4 regions of the Streptomyces sp. NPDC033229 genome follow, and region 1 is predicted to be linked to each of the others. Evidence: riboswitches for the same ligand, from Rfam matches in the RefSeq annotation. Region 1 holds a riboswitch; each other region holds the start of a gene.
What was found. A riboswitch is a leader RNA that binds a small molecule or an ion and turns the genes downstream of it on or off. The one in region 1 is predicted to bind cobalamin.

Region 1 (4,150 bases):
TCGCCGACGAGGTGGCCGCCGCCCGCGTCTCACCCACCGATCTGTCGGAACTCGCCTCCCGGCTGCCCGCCGTCGCGGCGGTGCTGCTCGACCTGGGCCGGCGCAACCAGGCCCTGACCGAGCGGCTCGCGGAGGTCGCCGAGCGGCGCGGCACCGACGACCCGGCCCTGCCGCGCCCGCCCCACGAGGAGATCCGGGAGTTCTTCTACCGTCGGCAGAACTACCTCCACACCATCGACACCGCCGCCGAGGAGCTGGCCGCAGAGATCGGCATCCGCCCCGGCGGGGTGCTGCCGGCCCTGGCCGCCCGGCTCGCCGAACGCCACGGGGTCCGCATCGCCGCCGACCCCGACCACCTCCACAGCTACGACCCCCGCGCGCGGGTGCTGCGCCTGTCGAACCGGTTGCGCCCCGGCCAGCAGGCCTTCCGGATGGCGACCCAGCTCGCCCTGCTGGAGTACGGCGGGGAACTCACCCGGCTCGCCTCGGAGGACTACGAGGAAGACTCCGTCGTCCGGCCGCTGGCCCGGATCGGCATCGCCAACTACGTCGCCGCCGCGCTGATCCTGCCGTACCGCGAGTTCCACGCCGCGGCGGAGGAGCTGCGGTACGACATCGAGCGGCTCGCCGACCGCTTCGGGCTCGGCTACGAGACCGTCTGTCACCGGCTCAGCACGCTCCAGCGCCCGCGGCTGCGCGGGGTGCCGTTCTCGTTCGTACGGGTCGACCGCGCGGGCAACATGTCCAAACGGCAGTCGGCCACCGGATTCCACTTCTCCCGGGCCGGCGGCACCTGCCCGCTGTGGAACGTCTACGAGGCATTCGCCTCTCCCGGCCGCATCCATGTGCAGATCGCGGCGATGCCGGACGGGCAGCGCCATCTGTGGACCGCCCGCACCGTCACCCGGCACCGGGGCGGCTGGGGCGAGCCCGGCAAGACCTTCGCCATCGGGCTCGGCTGCGAGATCCGCCACGCCTCCCGGCTCGTCTACTCCGACGGACTCGACCTGGACAACGCCTCGGCCGCCACCCCCATCGGCATGGGCTGCCGGATCTGCGAACGCCTGGACTGCCCGCAGCGGGCCGTCCCACCGCTCGGCCGGCCCCTCGCCGTCGACGAGAACCGCAGCACCTTCGTGCCGTACCCGGTGCGGGACACCGGGCCCCACTGAACCGAGGCCTTGATCCGGGCCGCTGACACTCCGGGCCAGGAGACCCTGGACTTACTAGGACGTCCAACTATATGTTCGGAGGACAAGGTCCGCGGTGCAGGGAAGCCGGTGTGAATCCGGCACGGTCCCGCCACTGTGACCGGGGAGTTCGTCCTCGCGGTACACGCCACTGACGAGCGGGATGTCGGGAAGGCACCGGGACGCGCGCTGATCCGGGAGTCAGGATACCGGCCGCGGAACGTTCCGTGTTTTCCACGAGGATGGAGCAGACACGTATGGCACCGGTCCGTACCCACGACCCTGGTGATCCGGCGCGGCGAGCGGCTGTTCCCGCTCGCTGACGGTTCCTGGCCCTTCGCGTCCCGCGACCCGTCGGCGGCCGCGCGCAACCCGCGCTCTCCGCCGGACGCTTCGCGCCGTCCTCGGATCTCACCTGACGAGAGCAGGCTCTCCCATGGTCCGTGAACTCACCCATTTCATCGGCGGCAGGCACACCCCGGGAACATCGGGTGCCTACGGCGATGTGTACGACCCCAACACCGGCGCCGTGCAGGCCCGGGTGCCCCTGGCGAACCGGGCCGAGACCGAGGCGGCCGTCGCCGACGCGGCCGAGGCCCAGCGGGAGTGGGGCGAGTGGAACCCGCAGCGCCGGGCCCGCGTCCTGTTGCGCTTCCTCCAGCTCGTCGAGGGTGAGAAGGAATCCCTCGCCCGGCTGCTGTCCTGTGAGCACGGCAAGACGGTCCCCGACGCGCTCGGCGACATCCAGCGCGGTCTGGAGGTGGTGGAGTTCGCCGCCGGCATCCCGCACCTGCTCAAGGGCGACTTCACCGACAACGCCGGGACCGGCATCGACGTGCACTCCCTGCGCCGCCCGATCGGCGTGACGGCGGGCATCACCCCGTTCAACTTCCCCGCGATGATCCCGCTGTGGAAGGCCGCCCCGGCCATCGCCTGCGGCAACTCCTTCGTCCTCAAGCCCTCCGAGCGCGACCCGTCCGTCCCGTTGCGGCTCGCCGAGCTGTTCCTGGAGGCGGGGCTGCCGCCCGGTGTGCTCAACGTCGTCAACGGCGGCAAGGAAACCGTCGACACCCTGCTCGAGGACCCGCGGGTGCAGGCGCTCGGCTTCGTCGGCTCGACCCCGATCGCGGCCCACATCTACGCCACGGCCGCCGCCCACGGCAAGCGGGCCCAGTGCTTCGGCGGTGCCAAGAACCACTTGATCGTGATGCCCGACGCCGACCTCGACCAGGCCGTCGACGCCCTGATCGGCGCGGGCTACGGCTCGGCCGGGGAGCGCTGCATGGCGATCTCCGTCGCCGTACCCGTCGGCGAGGACACCGCCGACGCGCTGGTCACCCGCCTCAAGGAGCGGATCGGCACCCTGCGGATCGGCCGGTCCGACGACCCCGACGCCGACTTCGGCCCCCTCGTCGGCCGCGACGCCGTCGACCGGGTCCGCGGCTATGTGGACCTCGGAGTGGAGGAGGGCGCCGAACTCGTCGTGGACGGGCGCGGCTTCACCCTCGCCGGGCACGAGAACGGCTTCTTCGCCGGCGCCTCCCTCTTCGACCGGGTCACCCCGGACATGCGGATCTACCAGGAGGAGATCTTCGGGCCCGTCCTGTCGGTGGTCCGCGCGGCGGACTACGAGGAGGCACTGCGGCTGCCCTCCGAGCACGCCTTCGGCAACGGCGTCGCGATCTTCACCCGCGACGGGGACACCGCCCGCGACTTCACCCGGCGCGTGGACACCGGCATGATCGGCGTCAACGTCCCGATCCCCGTGCCGGTCGCGTACCACACCTTCGGCGGCTGGAAGCGGTCCGGCTTCGGCGACCTGGGCCAGCACGGCCCGGACGCCATCCGCTTCTACACCCGCACCAAGACCGTCACCTCGCGCTGGCCCTCCGGGGTCAAGGAGGGCGCGAGCTTCACCATCCCCACGATGGGATGAGCGCCATGACGACGGGCCTCACCGAGGACCAGCTCGCGATGGCCGAAACGACGCTGGACTTCGCGCGGGAACACCTCGCCCCGCACGCCGTAGCCTGGGACCAGGACAAACACTTCCCCCTCGACGTGCTGCGCAAGGCCGCGGGGCTCGGCCTCGGCGGGGTCTATGTACGGGAGGAGGCGGGCGGCTCCGGCCTCACCCGAGCGGACGGCGTGCTGATCTTCGAGGTGCTGGCCACCGGCTGTCCCTCCATCGCCGGCTACCTCTCCATCCACAACATGGTCGGCTGGATGATCGACCGCTACGGCGACGAGGCCCAGCGCGCCCGTTGGCTGCCCCGGCTGTGCTCGATGGACACCCTCGGCAGTTACTGCCTGACCGAGCCGGGCGCGGGCTCCGACGCCGCAGCGCTGCGGACCCGGGCCGCACGCGACGGGGACTCCTATGTCCTGACCGGCGTGAAGCAGTTCATCTCCGGCGCCGGGGCCGCCGAGGTGTACATCGTCATGGCGCGCACGGGCGGGGAGGGGCCGGGCGGCATCTCGGCGTTCGTCGTCGAACGGGACGACCCCGGGCTGTCCTTCGGTCCCGACGAGAAGAAGATGGGCTGGAACGCCCAGCCCACCCGCCAGGTCGTCCTGGACGGCGTCCGCCTTCCGGCCGACCGTCGGCTCGGCGCCGAGGGCGACGGCTTCCGCATCGCCATGAACGGGCTCAACGGCGGCCGGCTCGGCATCGCCGCCTGCTCCCTCGGCGGCGGACAGAACGCCCTGCACCGCAGCCTGGAGTACCTCGCCGACCGGGAGGCGTTCGGGGCACCGCTGCTCGACGCCCAGGCGCTGCGGTTCCGCCTCGCCGACATGGCGACCGAACTCGCCGCCGCCCGCGCCCTGGTCCGCCAGGCCGCGGAGGCCCTGGACCGCGACGACCCCCAGGCGGCCCAGCTGTGCGCCATGGCCAAACGCTTCGCCACCGACACCGGCTACTTGGTCGCCGACCGCGCCCTGCAACTGCACGGGGGCTA
Region 2 (4,150 bases), on a different contig from region 1:
GAGCGGCGGTGAAGGACGGCGTGAACGGCGTGGCGCTCGCCGTCTTCATCTTCTTCTTCCTGGCCGTCACGGTCATGGGGTTCCTGGCCTCGAAGTGGCGGCGCGCGGAGAACGCGAACAATCTCGACGAGTGGGGGCTGGGCGGGCGCTCGTTCGGCACCTGGGTGACCTGGTTCCTGCTGGGCGGCGACCTCTATACCGCGTACACCTTCGTGGCCGTCCCGGCGGCGATCTACGCGGGCGGCGCGGCGGGGTTCTTCGCGGTGCCGTACACGATCCTCTGTTATCCGCTGGTGTTCACCTTCCTGCCCCGGCTGTGGTCGGTCGCGCACAAGCACGGCTATGTCACCTCGTCGGACTTCGTCCGCGGCCGGTTCGGGTCCAAGGGGCTGTCGCTGGCCCTCGCGCTCACCGGCATCCTCGCGACGATGCCGTACATCGCGCTCCAGCTCGTCGGCATCCAGGCCGTGCTGGACGTGATGGGCGTCGGCGGCGGATCGAACTGGTTCATGAAGGACCTGCCGCTGCTGATCGCCTTCGGTGTGCTCGCCGCCTACACCTATTCCTCCGGGCTGCGGGCGCCGGCGCTGATCGCCTTCGTCAAGGACGCGCTGATCTACATCGTGATCATCGTGGCGATCATCTACATCCCGATCAAGCTCGGCGGCTTCGACGACATCTTTGCGAAGGCGGGCGAGGCGTTCGCGGTCGAGAACCCGGCGACCGGCAAGCCGCGCGGCTCCCTGGTGACCGGGCCGCAGGCGCAGTGGGCGTACGCGACGCTCGCCCTCGGGTCGGCGATGGCGCTCTTCCTCTATCCCCACTCGGTGACGGCGGTGCTCTCCAGCCGCAGCCGCAACGTCATCCGCCGCAACACCACGATCCTGCCGCTGTACTCGCTGATGCTCGGGCTGCTGGCGATCCTCGGCTTCATGGCGCTCGCCGCCGGGGTCAAGGTCAAGAACGGCCAGCTGGCCATCCCGCAACTCTTCGAGAACATGTTCCCCGACTGGTTCACGGGCGTCGCCTTCGCCGCGATCGGGATCGGCGCGCTCGTCCCGGCGGCCATCATGTCGATTGCCGCCGCGAATCTGTTCACCCGCAACATCTACAAGGACTTCATCAGGCCGGACGCCACGCCGGAGCACGAGGCGAAGGTCTCCAAGCTCGCCTCGCTGCTGGTGAAGGTCGGCGCGCTGGTCTTCGTGCTCACCATGGACAAGACGGTGGCGATCAACTTCCAGCTGCTCGGCGGCATCTGGATCCTGCAGACCGTCCCGGCCCTGGTGGGCGGGCTCTTCACGCGCTGGTGCCACCGCTGGGCGCTGCTCGGCGGCTGGGCGGCCGGAATGATCTACGGCACCTGGCGGGCGTACGACACGCCGAGCGCCACGCAGGACCACTTCGGCAACACGAATCTCGTCCCCCTCATCGGTGAGAAGGGTTACATCGGCCTCACGGCCTTCGTCCTCAACGTCATCGTGGTGATCGTCCTCACCTTCGTCCTCAGAAAGCTCGGCGCGCCGGACGGCGTGGACGAGACGAAGGCGTCGGACTACACCGCCGACGCGGGCGACCCGGGCGTGGTGGAGAAGCTTCCGGCGGCCACCGCGGGTGCCCCCGGCGGCCACTGACCCCCACACCCCCGACCGCGCCTCTGAGGCCGCCGCTCCCCGACGAACAGGGGGGCGGCGGCCTTCGCCTTGCGGGCGCCGCCGGGACGCTCGCAGAGGCCCTTCGGGGGCCTTCGCGGGAGGCCTCGGAGGGCCGTGACGGGGGCTCAGGCGATAAGCGATTCGAGGTCCAACACCCGGGCGCTCTAGCACATTCCGCACCCAGCTCATTACCGCGCGACACAACATGTGGGGGCGCGTACGAGTGGCAGCACTAGATGTATGCTCGTCCTCGCTGTCGCCGCAGGGGAATCCGGTGGAAATCCGGAACTGTCCCGCAACGGTGTATGTGTGCGGTTTTACGTACCCAAGAGTCCGAGGACCTGCCGACAGCGCGCCCGCCTTTCGAGCCTCCGCTCGGAACAGGGCGTCGAAATCGTCCGGGTCTCGCGGGTTGGGCCGATGGACGCTGCGTGGCATGCCCTGGTGCAGGGGTGTTCCCGTACGCGCCCGTCGCGCCCGCCCGCCCGGCCCACACCACTGCCGAGCGAGGGAGAGCCCCACGTGACCATCGCGCCCGCCGATCCGGTCTCAGCGACAGCGGAAGCGACCGGCGGCCCCGGGACCGCGCTGCTGCGCACCCTGACCGACCTCACCGCCGATCTGCCCGCCACCGACCCCGGCAAGGTCGCCGCCGCCGCGCTGCGCGGCCGCCACCCGGGCTCGGACGAGGCCGAGTTGCGGTCCCTGGCCACCGAGGCCGCCGCGGGGCTCATCGCCGAGGAGCCGGAGTACTCCCGGCTCGCCGCGCGACTCCTCACGCGTGCGATCGCCGACGAGGCGGCCGGACAGGGCGCCCTCTCCTTCTCCGCCTCCGTCGCGGTCGGCCACCGCGAGGGTCTGATCGCCGACGAGACGGCCGCGTTCGTCGTGACCCACGCCGAGCGCCTGGACGCCCTCGTGGACGCCGCCCTCGCCGACGGCGCCGACGACCGCTTCGGCTACTTCGGCCTGCGCACCCTGCACAGCCGCTACCTGCTGCGCCACCCCATCACCCGCCAGGTCGTCGAGACCCCGCAGCACTTCCTGCTGCGCGTGGCCTGCGGCCTCGCCGAGGACCACTCGACGCGGGCCCTGGACGACGTGGCCGAGCTGTACCGGCTGACCAGCACGCTCTCCTACCTGCCGTCCTCCCCCACGCTCTTCAACTCCGGCACCCGCCACCCGCAGATGTCCTCGTGCTACCTGCTGGACTCGCCGCTGGACGAGCTGGACTCGATCTACGACCGCTACCACCAGGTGGCGCGGCTGTCGAAGCACGCCGGCGGCATCGGCCTGTCGTACTCGCGCATCCGCTCGCGCGGCTCGCTGATCCGCGGCACCAACGGCCACTCCAACGGCATCGTGCCGTTCCTGCGCACGCTGGACGCCTCCGTCGCCGCCGTCAACCAGGGCGGCCGGCGCAAGGGCGCGGCCTGTGTCTACCTGGAGACCTGGCACGCGGACATCGAGGAGTTCCTGGAGCTCCGCGACAACACCGGTGAGGAGGCCCGCCGCACGCACAACCTCAACACCGCGCACTGGATCCCGGACGAGTTCATGCGCCGCGTCGAGGCGGACTCCGACTGGTCGCTGTTCTCCCCCGCCGACACCCCCGAGCTGGTCGACCTGTGGGGCGACGAGTTCGACGCGGCGTACCGCAAGGCCGAGGCCGACGGCAAGGCGATCAAGACGATCCCGGCGCGCGTGCTGTACTCCCGGATGATGCGCACCCTCGCGCAGACCGGCAACGGCTGGATGACCTTCAAGGACGCGTCCAACCGCACCGCGAACCAGACCGCCGAGCCCGGCAAGGTCGTCCACTCCTCGAACCTCTGCACCGAGATCCTCGAGGTCACCGACGACGGCGAGACGGCCGTCTGCAACCTCGGTTCCGTCAACCTGGCGCAGCACCTGGGCACCGACGGCGAGATGGACTGGGAGAAGCTCGACCGCACGGTCCGCACGGCCGTGACGTTCCTCGACCGCGTCGTGGACATCAACTTCTACCCGACCGAGCAGGCCGGGAACTCCAACAGCCGCTGGCGCCCGGTGGGCCTCGGCCTGATGGGTCTCCAGGACGTCTTCTTCCGGCTGCGGCTGCCCTTCGACTCCGCCGAGGCGAAGGAGCTGTCCACCCGGATCTCCGAGCGCATCATGCTCGCGGCGTACGAGGCGTCCGCCGAGCTCGCCGAGCGGCACGGCCCGCACCCGGCGTGGGCCGCGACCCGCACCGCGCGCGGCGTGCTGCACCCCGACCACTACCCGAACGCCGAGCAGCGCTGGGCCGACCGCTGGGACGCGCTGCGCGCCCGGATCGCGAAGACGGGCATGCGCAACTCGCTGCTGCTCGCCATCGCGCCGACGGCCACCATCGCCTCCATCGCGGGTGTGTACGAGTGCATCGAGCCGCAGGTCTCCAACCTCTTCAAGCGCGAGACGCTCTCCGGTGAGTTCCTCCAGGTCAACACCTACCTGGTGGAGGACCTGAAGCAGCT
Region 3 (4,150 bases), 110 kb from region 1:
GTTGCCGTGCTTGCCGAGGTGGACCATGGCGTCGGCGCCGAAGCCGCCGTCCGCCCGGGAGGCGGCGATCCAGCGGTAGGCGGCGAGGTAGTGGTGCGAGGGCGGCAGGTCGGGGTCGTGGTAGATCGCGATGGGGTTCTCGCCGAAGCCGCGCGGCGGCTGGATGAGGATGAGGAGGTTGCCGCGGCGCAGCGCCGCGAGGACGATGTCGCCCTCGGGGTTGGCGCTGCGGTCGACGAACATCTCGCCGGGCGCCGGGCCCCAGTGCTCCTCGACGGCCTCGCGCAGCTCGGCGGGCAACTCGGCGAACCAGCGCCGGTAGTCGGCGGCCGGGATACGGACGGGGTTGCGGGCGAGCTGCTCCTCGGTGAGCCACTCCTGGTCGTGGCCACCGGCCTCGATGAGGGCGTAGATCAGCTCGTCGCCGTCGCCGGACGCGAGGCCGGGGACCTCCTCCGAACCGAAGTCGTAGCCCTCCTCGCGCAGTCGGCGCAGCAGCGCCACGGCGCTGGCCGGGGTGTCGAGCCCGACGGCGTTGCCGATGCGGGAGTGCTTGGTGGGGTAGGCGGAGAGGACCAGCGCGAGGCGCTTGCCGGCCGCGGGGATGTGGCGCAGCCGGGCGTGGCGCACGGCGATGCCGGCGACGCGGGAGGCGCGCTCGGCGTCGGCCACGTACATCGGCAGCCCGTCCTCGTCGACCTCCTTGAAGGAGAACGGGACGGTGATGAGGCGGCCGTCGAACTCGGGGACGGCGACCTGGGTGGCGGCGTCGAGCGGCGAGAGGCCCTCGTCGTTCTCCTCCCAGGCGCTGCGGGGGCCGGTCAGACACAGGGCCTGGAGGATCGGTACGTCGAGCGCGGCGAGGGCGCCGGCGTCCCAGGACTCGTCGTCGCCGCCGGCGGAGGCGGCCGCGGGCTTGGTGCCGCCCGCGGCGAGGACGGTGGTGACGACGGCGTCGGCGCTGCCGAGAGCCTCGACGAGCGCGGGCTCGGGGGCGCGCAGCGAGGCGACGTACAGCGGCAGGGCGCGGCCGCCCGCGTCCTCGATCGCCCCGCACAGGGTCTCCACGAAGGCGGTGTTGCCGCTCATGTGGTGGGCGCGGTAGTAGAGCACCGCGATGAGCGGGCCGCTCGCGCCCGGCTTGGCGGTGCGCTCCAGCGGGCCCCAGGTGGGGGCGGGCGCGGGCGCCTCGAAGCCGTGTCCGGTGAGCAGCACCGTGTCGGAGAGGAAGCGCGCGAGCTGTTCGAGGTTGTCGGGGCCGCCGTGCGCGAGGTAGGCGTGGGCCTCGGCGGCGATGCCGATGGGGACGGTGGAGGCCTCCATCAGCTGGGCGTCGGGCGCCTGTTCGCCGGTGAGGACGACGACGGGGCGGTCCCCGGCGAGCAGCAGGTCGAGCCCCTCCTGCCAGGCGCGGATGCCGCCGAGGAGCCGCACGACGACGAGGTCGGTGCCCTCCAGCAGAGCCGGAAGCTCGTCGATCGCGAGGCGGGCGGGGTTGGCGAGGCGGTACGGGACCGGGCCCCCGGCAGCAGCAGCCGCGCGGGCGCTGAGCAGGTCGGTGTCGGACGTCGACAGGAGAAGGATCACGCGGCGCTCCCCAGGGCATCGAGGGTCGCCCGGGGTACGCCGGACCGGATGGTGCGCATGCGGCGGCTGGCCTTCCTCGGGGTCCGCGCCCCGGGCGGTTGGAGGACGGCGGGAGTTCCTGACTCGCCCGGCATCGCTGCCGGGCTCACAGTGGCGGGACCGTGCCGGAGTCTCACCGGCTTCCTCCCCTGACGCCGTCGCTGGCGTTTGGCGGACCAGAGGACGAATAAAGAGATTCTGGCCACCGGTGAGCATAGTAAGCGCTGGCCGTTCGGCACAGGACGGTGCACCCCGTGTGATCGTCGGTATGCTCGCCGCCATGCCCGTCACCCCCACATCCCCCCCGGAGCGGGATGAACCGGCCGCCGGCGGACGAACCGTCCGCGCGGGCGGCGACGCGTGCCCCGGAGCGCTGCGGCTGCACACCGCGGACGACGGTTCGCTGGCGCGCGTCCGGCTGCCCGCCGGGCTGTTGACGGCCCGTCAGGCGATGACATTGGCGCTGGTCACCGAGGAGCTGGGCGACGGGAATCTCGACATCACCTCGCGCGGCAACGTCCAGTTGCGCGGGCTGGCCGACGGCTGCGGCGGCGAACTGGCCGGGCGGTTGCGGGCGGCGGGGCTGCTGCCCTCGGACCGGTACGACCGGGTACGCAATGTGGCGGCCTCGCCGTTGTGCGGTCTGGACGGGGAGGCGGAACCCTCCCGCGCCGGGGCAACCGATGTGCAGGCCTGGGCGCGCGCCCTGGACGCACTCCTGTGCACCCCCGCGCTGCCCGGACCGCCGTCCGATGCGCCCGACCCTTCCGACGGCCTGGATTTGTCAGGTTTGTCGGGTCGTTTTCTCTTCGGCCTGGACGACGGCCGCGGCGACATCGTGGCCCTCGGCCCCGATGTGACATTGGTCGCAAGCGGCGTGGGGCAGGCCACCCTGTGCTTCGCCGCCACCGGTCCCGGCCTGCGGATCGCCGCCTGTGACGCGCCGCGCGCGGCCGCGCTGGCCGCGCGCGAGTTCCTCGCGGCGCTGGCCGACAGCGGCGCCAAGGCCTGGCGCGTCCGGGACCTGGCCCCCGAACGCCGCCCGCGCGTCGAAGCGTTGGCGGCCCGGCTCACGGCCGCGGGCATCGCCTGCGCCCCGCTGCCCCGGCCCCGGCTCCCGCACGGACCTCCGGTCGGGCCCGGCCTGGTCACCGGCCGGGACGGGCGGTGCGCCCTGTCGGTGACCGCGCCGCTCGGGCGGCTGACCGCCGCCCAGTGGCGGCTCGTGGCCACCACGGCCGCCCAGGACGGGGCGGGCGAGCTGCGTGTGACACCCTGGCGCGGCATCGTCGTCCCCGGCCTCCCGGCCGGTACGGCCCGCATCCGGCTGACGGCGCTCGCGGACGCGGGACTCGTCACCTCCACCACGTCCCCCTGGCACCGGGCGGGCGCGTGCGCCGGCCGGCCGGGCTGCGCCAAGTCCCTCGGTGACGTACGGGCGGACGCGGCGGCCTGCCTCCCGGGGCTGCCACCGGCGGGGCTCCCGGTGTACTGGTCCGGCTGCGAGCGGCGGTGCGGCCACCCGGGCGGGAGATGGGTCGACGTGCTCGCGACCGGTGACGGCTACCGGATCGCGGTGCGGGACGGGGAGACGGAAACGCATACGGAAACAGCCACAGCGGGGGGACTGGCCGACGCGGTCGCGGCGGCTCGTACCGTCGCGGACTGACCCTGCACGACACCACCAGGCGCAACCCAGCAAGCGAGGCACAGTGTTCGAGTACGAGAAGGACGGCGCGTCCATCTACCGCCAGTCCTTTGCCACCATCAGGGCCGAGGCCGACCTCGGCGGGCTGCCGCCGGACGTCAGCCAGGTCGCGGTGCGCATGATCCACGCCTGCGGGATGGTCGATCTCGTACGGGACCTCGCGTACTCCCCCGAGGTGGTGGCGCGGGCCCGCGAGGCGCTGCGCGCCGGGGCGCCGATCCTGTGCGACGCGAACATGGTCGCCAGTGGCGTGACCCGCAAGCGGCTGCCCGCGGACAACGAGGTGCTGTGCACCCTCGCCGACCCGTCGGTGCCGGAGCTGGCACGGCGGATGGGCACGACCCGCAGCGCGGCGGCGCTGGAGCTGTGGCGCGAGAAGCTGGACGGCGCGGTCGTCGCGGTCGGCAACGCGCCGACGGCGCTGTTCCGTCTGCTGGAGATGATTCAAGAAGGCGGGGCGGCGGCGCCGCGCCCGGCCGCGGTCATCGGCATACCGGTGGGCTTCATCGGTGCCGCCGAATCCAAGGACGCCCTGGCCGACAGCCCGCTGGGGCTCGACTATCTGGTGGTGCGGGGCCGTCGCGGCGGCAGCGCCATGGCAGCGGCGGCGATCAACGCGATAGCGAGCGAGGAAGAGTGAACGAGCAGCCTTCGACGACGGGCCGACTGTACGGAGTGGGCCTCGGCCCCGGCGATCCGTCGCTGATGACCGTGCGGGCCGTCGAGGTCATCACCGGGGCCGATGTCGTCGCGTACCACAGCGCCCGGCACGGCCGCAGCATCGCGCGCACCATCGCCGAACGCCATCTGCGCCCC
Region 4 (4,150 bases), on a different contig from region 1:
GGTCTCCTCGACGCCCGGCACACGGGGCGAGTGGATGTCGTAGACGCCCGGGCCCACCTCGTGCCCGTATCCGGCCACGGCGAGTTCGTCGGCGACCTGCATGTGCGAGCGGGCCGCCTCCAGGCTGATGACGTCGGCGTCCAGCTCCTCGATGGCGCCGATGATGACCCCGAACTCGGCGTAGCACATGTGGGTGTGGATCTGGGTGTCCGCCCGGACGCCCGCGGTGGTCAGCCGGAACGCCTCGGTCGCCCAGGCCAGGTAGCCGGGCCGGTCGGCGGTGCGCAGCGGCAGCGTCTCGCGCAGCGCGGGCTCGTCGACCTGGATGACGGCGGTCCCGGCGGCCTCCAGGTCGGCGACCTCATCGCGCAGGGCCAGGGCGACCTGGCGGGCGGTGTCGGCGAGCGGCTGGTCGTCGCGGACGAAGGACCAGGCGAGCATGGTGACGGGCCCGGTGAGCATGCCCTTGACCGGGCGCTCGGTCTGCGACTGGGCGTAGCTCGTCCAGGCCACGGTCATGGGCTCGGGGCGGGAGATGTCACCGGCCAGGATCGGCGGACGGACATAGCGGGTGCCGTAGGACTGCACCCAGCCGTGCTGGGTGGCGAGGTAGCCGGTGAGCCGCTCCGCGAAGTACTGGACCATGTCGTTGCGTTCGGGCTCGCCGTGGACGAGGACGTCCAGCCCGGCCTTCTCCTGGAAGGCGAGGACGTCGCGGATCTCGGCGGCGATGCGCTCGTCGTACCCGGCGGCGTCGATCCGTCCCGAGCGCAGGTCGGCACGAGCGGTGCGCAGTTCGGTGGTCTGCGGGAACGAGCCGATGGTCGTGGTGGGCAGCAGCGGCAGGTTCAGCCGGGCCCGCTGGGCGGCGGTCCGCTCGGCGTACGGCTGCGGGCGGCGGGTGTCCCGCTCGGTGACGGCCGCGGCGCGGGCCCGGACGGCCGGGTCGTGGGTGAGGGCGGAGGCGGCGCGGGAGGCGCGGGCGGAGCGATTGGCTGCGAGCTGCGGGGCGATGACGTCCGTGCCCTCGTTCAGTCCGCGGGCGAGGGTGACGATCTCCTCGGTCTTCTGGCGGGCGAAGGCGAGCCAGCGGGCGACCTGGGGGTCCACGTCGCGTTCGGCGGTGGCGTCGAGGGGGACGTGCAGCAACGAGCAGGACGGTGCCACGTCCACCCGGCCGGCGAGACCGAGGAGGGTGGCGAGGGTGGCCAGCGAGTGTTCGAGGTCGTTGAGCCAGATGTTGCGTCCGTCGACGACGCCGGCGACGAGGCGCTTGCCCGGCACACCGCCGGCCGCGGCGAGGGCTTCGAGATTGGCGGCGGCGGGGCCGGTGAAGTCCAGGGCCAGACCCTCGACGGGTGACTTGGCAAGGACGGGCAGGGCGTCACCGAGGCGGTCGAAATAGGCGGCGGCCAGGATCCTGGGCCGGTCGGCGAGCGCGCCGAGGTCGCGGTAGGCGCGGGTGGCGGCGCTGAGGACGGCGGGGGGCTGGTCCTGCACGAGGGCGGGCTCGTCGAGCTGGACCCACTCGGCGCCCGCGGCCCGCAGCTCGGCCAGCACCCGGGCGTACACGGGGAGCAGCCGGTCGAGGAGGGTGAGGGGCTGGAAGTCCGCCGGGGCGCCGGGGGCCGGCTTGGCGAGGAGCAGATAGGTGACCGGGCCGACCAGGACGGGGCGGGCCGTGTGGCCGAGGGCGAGGGCCTCGCGCAGTTCGCCGAGCGGCTTGGCGGGGTCGGCGGTGAAGACGGTGTCCGGGCCCAGTTCGGGGACGAGGTAGTGGTAGTTGGTGTCGAACCACTTCGTCATTTCCAGCGGCGGGGCCTCCTGGGTGCCGCGGGCCATGGCGAAGTAGCCGTCCAGGGCGTTGTCCCGGACGGCGGTGCGGTGCCGCTCGGGGATGGCGCCGACCATGACCGTGGTGTCCAGGACGTGGTCGTAGAGCGAGAAGTCACCGGTGGGGACCTCGTCCACACCGGCTTCGGTCAACTGGCGCCAGGCCGTGCGGCGCAGGGTGGCGGCGGTGGTGTGCAGGGCGTCGGCGGTGACGCGGCCCGCCCAGTAGCCCTCGATGGCCTTCTTCAGCTCACGGCCCTGGCCCTGGCGGGGGTAGCCGTGGACGGTGGCCCGGGAGGGCGGGGTGGCGATGCGGTCGGTCACGGAACTCTCCTTCGCGAGTCGCGGAATGACCACGGCGGACCCGGGCGCGAAGGGACGACGAAGAGGGCGGGCGTGCCGGGCACGCCTGCCTGCCACCGCCGGCCCTCCCTCGAGGCCACCGAGATCACCGCGCGCGGGTGGCGCGCGGGCAGTGGCAGGTCTTCGGACTCGCGGGCGCGCCCTGGGCCTTGGGGCCGTCGGGCACCTACTGGCCGTCGCTTCCCGGACGCGTGGGCGTCCAGTGCGTATGACGGCGGTCGTTCCCACTCACCGCTGCGGGGCAGTCCCGGATTCCCACCGGGTTCCCTCTTGCGACGCTCCCGCCTGGCGGGCGGGGCGAACCAGCTGCGTCTCCCACCCTAGACACAATGTCGAAGTGCCGGTAGGGGAATCCGCGCAAGGATTCGATCTTGGCGTGTGGTGGCGGAAAAGAGGGGGGCCGGGCCCTCGCGCGAGCCGCGCCGACACGCCCGGCGGCGCCCCCGGGGGCGCCGCCGCCCGTCGACGGACGCCGTCACAACCCCCCGCACGTGTCACCCACGGCACCGTTGCGGCGGCCCCTGCGACGCATGAGAATCCTCGGTACCCGGACCTCGCCCGGACCCTGGAGACGCCGTGACCGCCTTCGCGCACGCTCCTTTCGACCGCCGCACCGCGCTGCGGGCCGTGGCCGCGTCGGCCGCGGCCGGGCCCGTCGGGGGTGGTGGCGGCCGAAGTCCGCTGCGGGTGATGAGCTTCAACCTCCGCTACGCCTCCGACACCCCGCCCCACACCTGGGCCGATCGCCGGCCTGTCACCCGCGCGCTGCTGCGCCAGGAACGCCCTCATCTCCTCGGCACCCAGGAGGGGCTGTACGCGCAGCTGCGGGACATCGCCGACGATCTCGGGCCGCGCTACGCGTGGATCGGCACGGGCCGCGCGGGAGGCAGCCGTGATGAGTTCGCCGCCGTCTTCCATGACGTGCGGCGGCTCGCCCCCGTCGCGTACGACCACTTCTGGCTCTCCGACACCCCGTATCTCATCGGCTCCGCGACCTGGGGCAACACCGTGATCCGGATGGTCACCTGGGTCCGGTTCCGGGATCTGCTCACCGGGGGCGAGTTCTATGCCTTCAACACCCATCTCGACCACGCCCACCAGTACGCGCGCGAGCGCTCCGCCGCGCTGATCACCACTCGGCTGCGCGGTCTGGATCCGGCCCTCCCCCGGATCGTCACCGGCGATTTCAACGTCCCCGCACACGGCAACCCCGTCTACGGCACGATGCTCGACCAGGGTTCGCTCGTGGATTCCTGGGACGCGGCCGACCGGCGCGGGGCGCAGTACGCGACCTTCCACGGATACCGGCCACTCGTGCCGGACGGCGACCGCATCGACTGGATCCTCACCTCGCCCCGGGTGCGGACCCGGCGCGCGGCCATCAACGTCTTCCAGCAGGGCGGGCAGTTCCCCAGCGATCACTTGCCGGTGCAGGCGGACGTGGAGCTGTAGGGCAGCCGGACACTCCCGGACACTCCTCCCCGAGCCGCCCATCTCATCGCCGCTTATCTCAAAGCCGCCCGAGTGTCACCACTTTGAACCGATCCACCCCGGGCACGGCACCGACTATCGGACATTCGAACATCAGGCCCCCCTCGGCGCACCGGAACCGCAGAAAACGCTTCCGTCGCAGGCCACCCTGGGTGACGTTCAAGCAACAGTATGAAACCTTTCGCCCCAACGTCACCACGAGTTGTCCGCATTACGAACAAAACTGTCCGGAAGTACCCGGATCCTTTTGACTGTGCCCACCCTCATCACCAAATGTCTGCCAAATGTCCTCGTCAGTGAAGCCGGTGTGCTCAGGGCTCTTACGGAACTACGACTTCCGATTACTGCTCTCCGGGGCAGCGGTGAGCCAGATCGGTGCCCAAGTGACCGTGGTGGCCCTGCCGTTGGTGGCCGTCATCGAGCTCGACGCGTCGCCCATGGAGGTCGGGCTGCTGACCGCCGC

Region 2: linked by a shared signal. The riboswitch ahead of ACZ53N_RS03665 (ribonucleoside-diphosphate reductase subunit alpha) and the one ahead of ACZ53N_RS11080 (CoA-acylating methylmalonate-semialdehyde dehydrogenase) in region 1 are both predicted to bind cobalamin.
Region 3: linked by a shared signal. The riboswitch ahead of cobN (cobaltochelatase subunit CobN) and the one ahead of ACZ53N_RS11080 (CoA-acylating methylmalonate-semialdehyde dehydrogenase) in region 1 are both predicted to bind cobalamin.
Region 4: linked by a shared signal. The riboswitch ahead of metE (5-methyltetrahydropteroyltriglutamate--homocysteine S-methyltransferase) and the one ahead of ACZ53N_RS11080 (CoA-acylating methylmalonate-semialdehyde dehydrogenase) in region 1 are both predicted to bind cobalamin.

The regions. Positions count from the first base shown of each region.
Region 1 is NZ_JBVIQR010000009.1:108,212-112,361, reverse strand. It holds gene ACZ53N_RS11085 (short-chain fatty acyl-CoA regulator family protein) at 1-1,172, shown strand, start outside; cobalamin riboswitch at 1,248-1,422, shown strand; gene ACZ53N_RS11080 (CoA-acylating methylmalonate-semialdehyde dehydrogenase) at 1,627-3,126, shown strand; gene ACZ53N_RS11075 (acyl-CoA dehydrogenase family protein) at 3,123-4,150, shown strand, end outside.
Region 2 is NZ_JBVIQR010000002.1:382,871-387,020, reverse strand. It holds gene ACZ53N_RS03675 (DUF3311 domain-containing protein) at 1-12, shown strand, start outside; gene mctP (monocarboxylate uptake permease MctP) at 9-1,634, shown strand; adenosylcobalamin-variant (AdoCbl-variant) riboswitch at 1,909-2,006, shown strand; gene ACZ53N_RS03665 (ribonucleoside-diphosphate reductase subunit alpha) at 2,178-4,150, shown strand, end outside.
Region 3 is NZ_JBVIQR010000009.1:2,182-6,331, forward strand. It holds gene cobN (cobaltochelatase subunit CobN) at 1-1,587, opposite strand, end outside; cobalamin riboswitch at 1,678-1,822, opposite strand; gene ACZ53N_RS10620 (cobalamin biosynthesis protein CobG) at 1,895-3,295, shown strand; gene ACZ53N_RS10625 (precorrin-8X methylmutase) at 3,339-3,974, shown strand; gene ACZ53N_RS10630 (precorrin-2 C(20)-methyltransferase) at 3,971-4,150, shown strand, end outside.
Region 4 is NZ_JBVIQR010000003.1:162,611-166,760, forward strand. It holds gene metE (5-methyltetrahydropteroyltriglutamate--homocysteine S-methyltransferase) at 1-2,157, opposite strand, end outside; cobalamin riboswitch at 2,310-2,501, opposite strand; gene ACZ53N_RS04260 (endonuclease/exonuclease/phosphatase family protein) at 2,773-3,648, shown strand; gene ACZ53N_RS04265 (MFS transporter) at 3,972-4,150, shown strand, end outside.